DNA from 3 places in the Ideonella sp. FW305-24 genome. Region 3 is predicted to be linked to each of the others. Evidence: predicted binding sites of a transcription regulator. Region 3 holds the regulator's gene; each other region holds the start of a gene.
What was found. Region 3 encodes FNR, which switches genes on or off when oxygen is low (the NO sensors DNR and NnrR bind a similar motif). Its sites were predicted from a motif close to TTGATNNNNATCAA; they were not measured.
Positions count from the first base shown of each region.

Region 1 (3,268 bases), on a different contig from region 3:
GAGCAACAGCATCACCGCAAGGAGTCGGAGCTGCTGTTCCCCAAGCTGCGCGCCAGCGTGCCGATGACCCGCTGCCTGCTGGACCGCCTGGAGGACGAACACGAGCAGGGCCAGCGCTGGTTGCGCGAACTGGAGCACGCGCTGCTGCGCTTCGAGATGATTGGCACGTCCCGGCGCGAGACCTTCGAGCGGCTGGTCCGCCGCCACACGCTGTTCCAGCGCGCGCACATGGCCGCCGAAGAGCGGCAGGTCTTGCCACTGGCCGAGCAATTCCTGGCCGAGCATGACTGGCGTGAACTCGCGCTGGCGTTCCCAGCCGGCGCCGACCAGCAGGCTGCGTCAGCCACCGGCTGCGACTGCCGCAGCGTGCTGGCACGCCTGGGCGCCGCAACGCGCGGGTCCGCGGTCCTGCGGGCGTGATGCGCCTGGCGTGAAGACGGCCGCGAAGGCGGCTGCTTGCGACGCTGCGACGCGCCAAGCTCAGTGCGACATCAGCACCGGCACGGTCATCGTCTGCAACACGCCGCGGGTGGCGCCGCCCAGCAGGCGCTCGGACCAGCGCGCATGGCCATAGGCGCCCATCACGATCAGGTCGGCGCTGGTGTCGGCCGCGTGCGAGAGGGTGGCGTTGGCAATGTCCAGCTCGGTGGCCAGGCAGGCCACGTCGGCGGTCACGCCCTGCCACATCAGCCAGCGCTGCACCGGCTTCAGGCTTTCATCGGACAGCTGGCCCAGGCCGGTGCCGCGCCGCCACAGCACCAGCTGCACCCGCTCGGCGCGCCGCAGCAGCGGCAGCGCGTCGCGCAAGGCCCTGGCCGCCTCGGCGCTGTCGTCCCAGGCCACCAGCGCCCGCTGCGCTACCGTCTCGAAATGTCCGGCATACGGCAGCAGCAGCGTGGGGCGGGCGCTTTCCAGCACCACACGCGCCACCAAGTCCTGCTGCGCCGGGCCGCCGGGGGCGTCGGGGTCGGCCTGGCTCAGCACGGCCAGGTCGCTGCAGTGGGCATGGCGCACAATGGATTCTGCCTTGTGGGCCTCGTCGACCACGGTCTCAACGGACCGCAGGCCCGCGGCTTCGCAGTCGCGCCGGAATCGCAGCGCCACCGCTTCGGCCTCCTGGCGAAGCGCATCGCGCGCCATCTCGGCCAGGCCGGCCAGGTTGCCCCCGTAGTCCACCCGCTGCAGCTCGATCAGCCCGGTGGGCGCCAGCCCGACCAGGTGGCAGGCCAGGTCGGCGGCCAGGCGACGGGCAAGCCGGGTGCGGGCCGCGCACTGCGCATCACTGTCCAGGTGGACCAGCAGGCTGCGATAGGTCATGGCAAGCTCCTTGGCGAACGAGGGTTCGCGGGCACCGCCGGATTCTTCGGCGGTGCCGCTCCGCCGCGCTTGATCTGCCGCAAGCGCAGCCCAGGTTCAAACGGCCTGCGCTGAATCAAGGCGCAGCACCTCCGGTTCGGCGATACCTGCAGGATGAACGCCGTGCCGCCAACTCCCGACAACCCCCGCGGCCTTGCCTCCGACGAAGTGCTCCGCCTGCGCTCACGCGACGGCCCGAACCTGCTGCCCGCCGCGCCGCGCCGCGGCCTGCTGCAGATGGCCTGGGAGGTCATGACGCAGCCGATGATCCTGTTGCTGCTGGTCACCGCCGGCCTGTACGGCCTGCTGGGCAACCGCGAGGACGCGGCGCTGCTGATGCTCTCGGCCCTGCTGGTCGGCGGGCTGGCGATCTACCAGGCGCACCGGACAGAGCGGGTGCTGCATGCGCTGAAGGACCTGTCGGCCCCGCGCTGCACCGTGATCCGCGATGGGCAGGCGCTGCGGGTCGCCAGCGCCGAGTTGGTCTGCGGCGACCGGCTGGTGATTGATGAGGGTGACCGGCTGGCAGCCGACGCGCGCCTGGTCGAAGGCGGCATTGTGCAGGTGGACGAGTCGCAGCTGACCGGCGAGTCGCTGCCGGTGCCCAAGCACCCGGGTGGCGAGGGCAGCGAGTCCAGCCTGTCGGCCGGCAGCCTGGTGGTCCAGGGCGACGGCGTGGCCGTGGTCACCGCCACCGGCGCCCGGACCACGCTGGGTCGCCTGGGCCACAGCCTGCAGCAGCTGCACCGGCGGCCCAGCCGGCTGGAGGCCGAGCTGAAGCAGCTGGTGCGGCGCGTGGCCATCATGGCGCTGCTGATCTGCCTGGTCAGCAGCAGCCTGCACGCCTGGCGCACCGGCTCCTGGTCCGAAGGGCTGCTGATCGGGCTGACCCTGGCGATGTCGCTGATCCCGGAAGAATTCGCAGTGGTCTGGACGGTCATGCTGGCCATCGGTGCATGGCGGCTGGCCCGGCAAGGCGTGCTCACCCGGGAGCCGCAGGCCATCGAGGCGCTGGGCACCGTCAGCGTGCTGTGCGTGGACAAGACCGGCACGCTGACGCGCAACGAGATGACCCTGGTGGCGCTGCACGACGGCGAAGCCCCGGTGGATGTGACCGGCCATGCACCGGGCGAGCACGCCGCGGCGCTGCTGGCCGGCGCGATGCGGGCCAGCCTGCCGCACGGCATCGAGCCGATGGACCGCGCGATCTTCCGCGCCGCGGGTGGCCCGCCGCCGTCCGACGGCCGCTTCACGCTGGGGCCGCGCCTGGGTGTGGGCCCTGGCAGGCCTTGGGTCACCCATTGGTGGCGGGACAGCGAGGCTGGGGGCGCCACCGTCTGGCTCAAGGGTGCGCCCGAAGCGCTGCTGGCCCAATGCAGCGGCGACCCGGCCCTGCTGGCGCGCCTGGCCGAGTGCGCGCGCAGCTGGAGCAGCGAAGGCATGCGGGTGCTGGCCGTCGTGTGGGGTCGGGCCGACAAGGCCTCCGACGATGGCAGCCTGCCAGCGGGCCTGGCGCTGGCCCCGCTGGGCCTGCTGGGTTTCCGGGATCCGTTGCGGGCCAACGTGCCGGCCGCCGTCGCGGCGTGTCGCGCGGCAGGCATGCGGGTCGTGATGATCACCGGCGACGCACCGCTGACGGCGCGCGCCATCGCCCTGCAGGCCGGGCTGCAGGCGGCGGCGCCCGAGGTGCTCACCGGCGTGGCGCTGGCGGGCATGAGCGACGCCGAGCTCAGGCAGCAGCTCGCCAGCGTGCAGGTCTTCGCGCGGGTGGACCCGGCGCAGAAGCTGCGCATCGTGCAGGCGCTACAGCAGCGCGGCGAGGTGGTGGCAATGACAGGTGACGGTGTCAACGACGCGCCCGCGCTGCGCGCCGCCGACATCGGCGTGGCCATGGGCCAGCGTGGCACCGACG
Region 1 is NZ_JBYTAI010000011.1:9,280-12,547, forward strand. Features, by position in the region: gene AC3WR5_RS24315 (hemerythrin domain-containing protein) at 1-420, shown strand, start outside; gene AC3WR5_RS24320 (universal stress protein) at 481-1,317, opposite strand; gene AC3WR5_RS24325 (cation-translocating P-type ATPase) at 1,480-3,268, shown strand, end outside.
Region 1: the regulator FNR is predicted to act here: its motif matches at 1,387-1,400, upstream of AC3WR5_RS24320 (universal stress protein).

Region 2 (3,268 bases), on a different contig from region 3:
GCCTTGAGCGACAGCGGCTTTCATGGCCACACGCTGACTGGCGCGCTGCTGCTGGTCGCCACCGGGCTGCTGGCCACCAGCGCGCAGATCCTGATGACACGCGCCTATGCCATCGGCCGGGTGCTGACCAATGCCAGCCTGCAGTACCTGGGCATCGCCTGGTCCTTCCTGTTTGGCGTGCTGGTGTTCCATGACCCCATCACCGGCTCGGCCCTGATGGGCATGGGCCTGATCATTGCCGCCGGCCTGGCCGCCACGCTGCTGCGCCACAAGGCCGCACCGGACGCACCCGAGCCAACCGACACCTGACCAAGGAGCACCGCACCATGAGCACCGCCGCCAAAGCCTGGGCCCCGCTGATCACCGCCGAGCAGTTGCAAGCGCTGCTGCAGCAAACGCCGCCACCGCTGCTGCTGGACTGCAGCTTCGACCTGGCGGACAGCGGTGCTGGCGAGCGCGCCTTCCTGGACCGGCACATCGCCGGCGCGCGCTACGCGCACCTGGAACGCGAACTCAGCGCACCCAAGAGCCCGGAAGGCTCGATCCGCGGCGGCCGCCACCCGCTGCCCACGCGCGAGGCCTTCGCCGAAACTGTCGCAAGCTGGGGCCTGACGCCCGAGCGCGGCGTCGTCTGCTACGACCAGCAAGGCGGCCCGTATGCCGCGCGCGCCTGGTGGATGCTGCGCTGGCTGGGCCAAGGCGCGGTGGCCGTGCTGGACGGTGGCCTGGCCGCGTGGCAGGCCGCAGGCGGCCGTGTCGAAAGTGGCGAAGCAGCGCCAGCCCCACCCGCGTCAAGCTACCCGCTGGGCGACACGACGATGCCGACCGTGCAGGCCGACACGCTGCTGCGCCAGCTCGGCCAAGTCACGGTGCTGGACGCGCGGGCCGGCGAACGCTTCCGCGGCGAGACCGAACCGCTGGACGCCGTGGCGGGCCACATCCCTGGTGCACTGAACCGCTTCTTCAAGGACAACCTGGGCCCGGATGGCCGCTTCCTGCCGGCGGCGGCGCTGCGCGCCACCTTCGAAGCCATGGGCCTGAAACCCGGGCAGGTGGTGAACCAGTGCGGCTCCGGCGTCACCGCCTGCCACAACCTGCTGGCGCTGGAACATGCCGGCCTGAACGGCTCGGCCCTCTACCCTGGCTCGTGGAGCGAGTGGTCGGCCGACCCGGCGCGGCCTGTCGCCAGGAGTTGAAACAGGCGGCACTCCGTTTGCCCCTGTTGGGCTTGAGGCAGATCAAGCCCTTGCCGCGAGGCAGGGCCACACTGTCGGCACCCGACCCACGGGTCGCCAGCTCGCCAGAAGGAGTGCAGCATGTACCAACATATCCTGGTCCCCACAGACGGTTCCGACATCACCGCCCAGGCCGTCCTGGCCGCCACCACGCTGGCCCGCACGCTGGGCGCCAAGCTGACCACCATCAGCGTCAAGGAGCCCTTCCCCTACAGCGCCATCAGCGAAATGCAGCCGGTGCCGCCGCAGGAGTTCTATGACGCGCAGGAGCGCATTGCTGCCGCCCGCGTCAAGGTCGTGACCGACGCCGCAGCCGCCGCTGGCGTGCCCTGCACCGCCTTCACCGTCGAAGCCGTGCACGCCTGGGAAGCCATCGTCGACCTGGCCAAGGACAAGGGCTGCGACCTGATCGTGATGGCCTCCCACGGCCGCCGCGGCGTCAGCGCGCTGCTGCTGGGCAGCGAGACGCAGAAGGTCTTGACGCACTGCAAGATCCCGGTGCTCGTCGTCAAATGAATTGCACCAAGGCCGCCGTTCGCGGGTAGCAGCGTCAGCCACGTGGCTCGTTGCGCCAACAGCGCAGCGGCGCCGGGCCGCCCCAAGCGGCTGCGCCAACCCGCCCGGCGGGTGGTCTTGCGTACTCGCGAGACCGGGTGCCCCATTCAATCGTGCATGAAGCTGATGGCGAATGAGACCAAGAGCAGGCCGGCGCCGATCCAGACGATCTGCGACACCAGGTCGCGCCAGGGCAGGCGCTTTTGCATCTGCGGCAGCAGGTCGGCCACGGCCACGTAGATGAAGCTGCTGGACGCTGCCACCATCAGGTACGGCATCACGCCGATCCACGCCCCCACCACGTAGTAGCCCAGCACGCCGCCCACCACGGCCGCGAGGCCGGACAGCGCGTTGTAGAACAGCGCGCGCTTGCGGCTCAGGCCGGCGTTGATCAGCACGATGGTGTCGCCGACTTCCTGCGGGATCTCGTGCAGGATGATGGCGATCGAGGTGGTCAGCCCCAGGTGCGGGTCGGCCAGGAAAGCGGCGGCAATGATCACGCCATCGCAGAAGTTGTGGATGCTGTCGCCCAGCAGCACGCTGAAGCCACCGCGGCCGGCCCGTTCGGCATCGAAGTGATGGTGGTGGTGGTGCCCGTCACCTTCGTGGTGATGGTCGTGCCGGTACAGCTCGGCCTTCTCCAGCAGGAAGAAGAACAGCAGCCCGCCCAGCAGCACCGCGAACAGCGTGTGCGGCTCGGCCTTGCCGCCCTCGAAGGCCTCCGGCATGACGTGCAGCAGCGCGGTGCCCAGCAGCACACCGGCCGACAGGCTGACCAGGTGCTTGACCAGCTTGCTCAGCACGGCAAAGGTCAGCGAAGCAGCCACGACCACCGACAGCACGCCGCCGATCAGCGTGGACATCACAATGTAGAACAGCGTCATGGGTCAGACAAAAACAAAGCCGCGCCCGGGGGGACGCGGCTGGAAGCCGGCAAGGATGCGAAGACTGCTGCGAAAGGACTCAGGCCACGCCGTGGCTGCGGAACCAGGCGCTGCAGCGCTGCCAGCCATCGTCGGCGGCAGACTTCAGGTAGCTGGCCCGGTAGTCCGCATTGAAGGCATGGCCGGCTTCGGGGTAGACCACGAACTCGGACTGTTTCGCCGCAGGGCTGCCACTGGCCAGCGCTTTTTTCATCGTATCAACCGTGTCAAGCGTGATGCCGGTGTCCTTGCCGCCGTACAGGCCCAGCACCGGCGCCTTCAGCTCGCCCACCAGGTCCACCGGGTTCTTGGGCGAGAGCGCGTTCGGCTCACCCACCAGACGGCCATACCAGGCCACGCCCGCCTTCACCGCCGGGTTGTGCGCGGCGTACAGCCAGGTGATGCGGCCGCCCCAGCAAAAGCCGGTGATGCCCAGCTTGCCAGTGTCCATGCCCTGCGTCCTGGCCCAGGCGACGGTGGCGTCCAGATCGCCCATGACCTGCGCATCCGGCACCTTGGCGACGACCTCGCTGATCAGCTTGGCGATCTCGCCGT
Region 2 is NZ_JBYTAI010000010.1:206,670-209,937, reverse strand. Features, by position in the region: gene AC3WR5_RS24195 (DMT family transporter) at 1-309, shown strand, start outside; gene AC3WR5_RS24190 (sulfurtransferase) at 327-1,196, shown strand; gene AC3WR5_RS24185 (universal stress protein) at 1,317-1,751, shown strand; gene AC3WR5_RS24180 (ZIP family metal transporter) at 1,898-2,674, opposite strand; gene AC3WR5_RS24175 (dienelactone hydrolase family protein) at 2,754-3,268, opposite strand, start outside.
Region 2: the regulator FNR is predicted to act here: its motif matches at 1,229-1,242, upstream of AC3WR5_RS24185 (universal stress protein).

Region 3 (3,268 bases):
CACGCTGGACTTCGGCCCCTGGGAATGGTTCTGGGTCAATTTCTACGGCCTGGCCACCTACGGCAACGCTGGTTTCCTGCGCGAGCAGGTCTGCCAGTACATGTGCCCGTACGCGCGCTTCCAGAGCGCGATGTTTGACAAGGACACGCTGATCGTCAGCTACGACAGCGCTCGCGGCGACCCACGCGGCACGCGCGCCCGCGGCACCGACCTGGCGAGCGCCGGCCTGGGCCAGTGCATCGACTGCAGCCTGTGCGTGCAGGTCTGCCCGGCCGGCATCGACATCCGCGAGGGGCTGCAGTACGAATGCATCGCCTGCACCGCCTGCATCGACGCCTGCGACGGTGTGATGGACAAGATGCACTATCCGCGCGGCCTGATCCGCTATGCCACGCAGAATGCGCTGGCCCGGCAGGAACCGCATCCGGACCTCACCAAGCCGCCCAAGCCAGCGCTTGACCTGCCGCACCTGCTGCGGCCCCGGGTGCTGATCTATGGCGCGGTGCTGATCGTCATCGCCGTCGCGTTTGTCACCAGCCTCAGTCTGCGCCGCACGCTGAAGGTGGACGTGGTGCGCGACCGCGCCACGCTGGCGCGCATCGTTGAAGACGGCCTGGTCGAGAACGTCTTCCGGCTGCAGTTGATGAATGCCACCGAGCAGCCACAGCGCTATCACGTGGCAGTGCAGGGCATTCCCGGCGCTGTGCTGTCCGGCAGCCCGGAGGTCAGCCTGCTGCCTGCCGAAGCCCGCTGGGTGACGCTCGCGGTGCGGGTGCCGCCCGAGCAGGCGGCGGCCTTGAAACCGGGCGCCCACCCGATCCGTTTCGAGGTGTCGCCGCTGGGCGCCGCGGGTGCCGCGGTGAGCGAAAAGTCCTCGTTTGTGATCCCCCGCTGATTCCGCCAACAAGGAGACAAGCCATGAAGGCAAGGCCCATCGAACAGTTTCAACCGACCTTGCCCTGGTGGCGGGTGCCCACTGCCTGGATGGTGTTTGGCGGCCCCGCCCTCGTGGTGGTGGCGAGCTTCGCCACCTTCGGCCTGGCGCTGCACGGCCGGGACCGGCCGCTGTTGGAGGCGGGCAGCGCAGAGCAGGGGGCCACGACCGATGCCATGCAGGCGCGCAATCATGCTGCCAGCCCCACACGCCGTTGAGGAAGACGAGCCGGAGGAGCGCACCGTCGCTTTCCGGCCCAGGCTTCGCAGCAGGCTGCTGCTGGTGCTCTGGCCTGCATTCGTGATGGCGGGCCTGCTCGCCGGCCTGATGTTCGCCTTCGTGGACCCCGGCAGCGTGCACGACCTGCCAGGCAGCGGCGAATCCGAATGGTCGCGCAACGCCATCTGTTCGCTGGCATTCCTGGTCTTCTGGGTCACGACCGCCATTTCGTCGGCCGCTACTTTGTGGCTGGTGGGCGGCTTGCGGCGCGAGCGCGAGGCGGCGCCCGAATGACCGCTGGCGCCGCGGAGCCCGTCACGCAGGGGGGTGGCACCGCCGCGGCTCGGCTGGATCAGCCGTGCGCGTTGTTTACCAGGCGCTGCAAGGCCTCGGGGTCCAGCACGTCGATCTGCCGCTGGCGTACCGCCAGCACGCCGTCTTCCTGGAACTTCGAGAAGCAGCGGCTCACGGTCTCCAGCTTCAGGCCCAGGTAGGTGCCAATTTCCTCGCGTGTCATGCGCAGCACCAGCGAAGACGGCGAGAAGCCGCGCGCCTTGAGCCGCTGCGAGAGGTTCAGCAGGAACACTGCCAGGCGCTCTTCGGCCCGCATGCTGCCCAGCAGCAGCATCACGCCATGGTCGCGCACGATCTCGCGGCTCATGATCTTGTGGAACTGGCGCTGCAGGCCGGGGAATTCGCGCGAGAGCTGCGTGAGCTGGCTGTAGGGAATCACGCAAACCTGAGAGTCTTCCAGCGCCACGGCGTCGCAGGCATGGTGGTCATTGCCAATGCCGTCCAGACCCAGCAGTTCGCCCGCCATCTGGAAGCCGGTGACTTGGTCGCGCCCGTCTTCGGGCGTGATGCGGGTCTTGAAGAAGCCGGTGCGCACCGCGTAGACCGCTTCGAACGGATCGCCGTGGCGAAACAGCGTGTGGCCGCGGCGCACGCTGCGGCGGGTGGCGACCATGCCGTCCAGCCGCTGCAGTTCGTCTTCCGGAATGCCCACCGGCAGGCACAGCTCGCGCAGATTGCAGTGTGAGCAGGCCACATTGGGCTTGGCCTGGGCGGCGCAGGCATCGGTCAGGGGAATCATGGCGGGGCAGTCTTGATGTGAGACAACAAAGGTCCGGGACCTGATTGTTCAAGCCCGGCTGCTGTGGGCGCTTGCGCCAGATCAAGCCGGCCAAGGCCGGTGCCGGGCAGCATGCCGGGCATGACAGTCCTTTCGTCGACCTCCGCTGGCGCAGAGCAGGCGTCGCCGCTGCTGCCCGAGGCCTTGCTGCGGCGCTTCGACGCCCCCGGCCCGCGCTACACCTCCTACCCCACGGCAGACCGCTTCGTCGAAGCCTTCGGCCCGGCCGAGTGCCGCCGAGCGCTGGCGTTGCGCGGCGGCGGCGCGGCGCTGGGCGGGCCGCTGTCGGTCTACGTGCACATTCCGTTCTGCGAGTCGGTCTGCTACTACTGCGCCTGCAACAAGGTCATCACCCGCCATCACGAGCGCGCCACCGAATACCTGCAGGCGCTGGACACCGAGATCGGCCTGGTGCGCGCCGCACTGGGCGACGGCCCGTCGGCTTCGCAGCTGGTCTCGCAGCTGCACCTGGGCGGCGGCTCGCCGACCTTCCTGTCCGACGAGGAGCTGGGCCGTCTGCTGGCTTCGCTGCGCGCAGCCTTCGGCTTCACCGAAGGGGCGGAGCTGTCGATCGAGGTCGACCCGCGCACCGTCAGCGCCGAGCGCCTGGCCCACCTGCGCACACTGGGCTTCAACCGCATCAGCTTCGGCGTGCAGGACTTCGATCCGCAGGTGCAGCAGGCGGTGCACCGCGTGCAGCCGTTCGAAAGCGTGAAAGCCTTGATGGTCAGCGCGCGCGAACTGGGCTTCGCCTCCATCAATGCCGACCTGATCTACGGCCTGCCGCAGCAGACGCCGGCCAGCTTCGCGCGCACCATTGCGCAGATCGGCGAACTGCGGCCGGACCGCCTGGCGCTGTACGCCTATGCCCACCTGCCGCAGCGCTTCAAGCCGCAGCGCCGCATCGACACCCTGCAGCTGCCCAGCGCCGCGCAACGTGTGGAAATGCTGGGCGGTGCCATCGCCGGCTTGCTGGGTCGCGG
Region 3 is NZ_JBYTAI010000001.1:200,476-203,743, reverse strand. Features, by position in the region: gene ccoG (cytochrome c oxidase accessory protein CcoG) at 1-895, shown strand, start outside; gene AC3WR5_RS00875 (nitrogen fixation protein FixH) at 919-1,152, shown strand; gene AC3WR5_RS00870 (hypothetical protein) at 1,127-1,447, shown strand; gene fnr (fumarate/nitrate reduction transcriptional regulator Fnr) at 1,506-2,246, opposite strand; gene hemN (oxygen-independent coproporphyrinogen III oxidase) at 2,367-3,268, shown strand, end outside.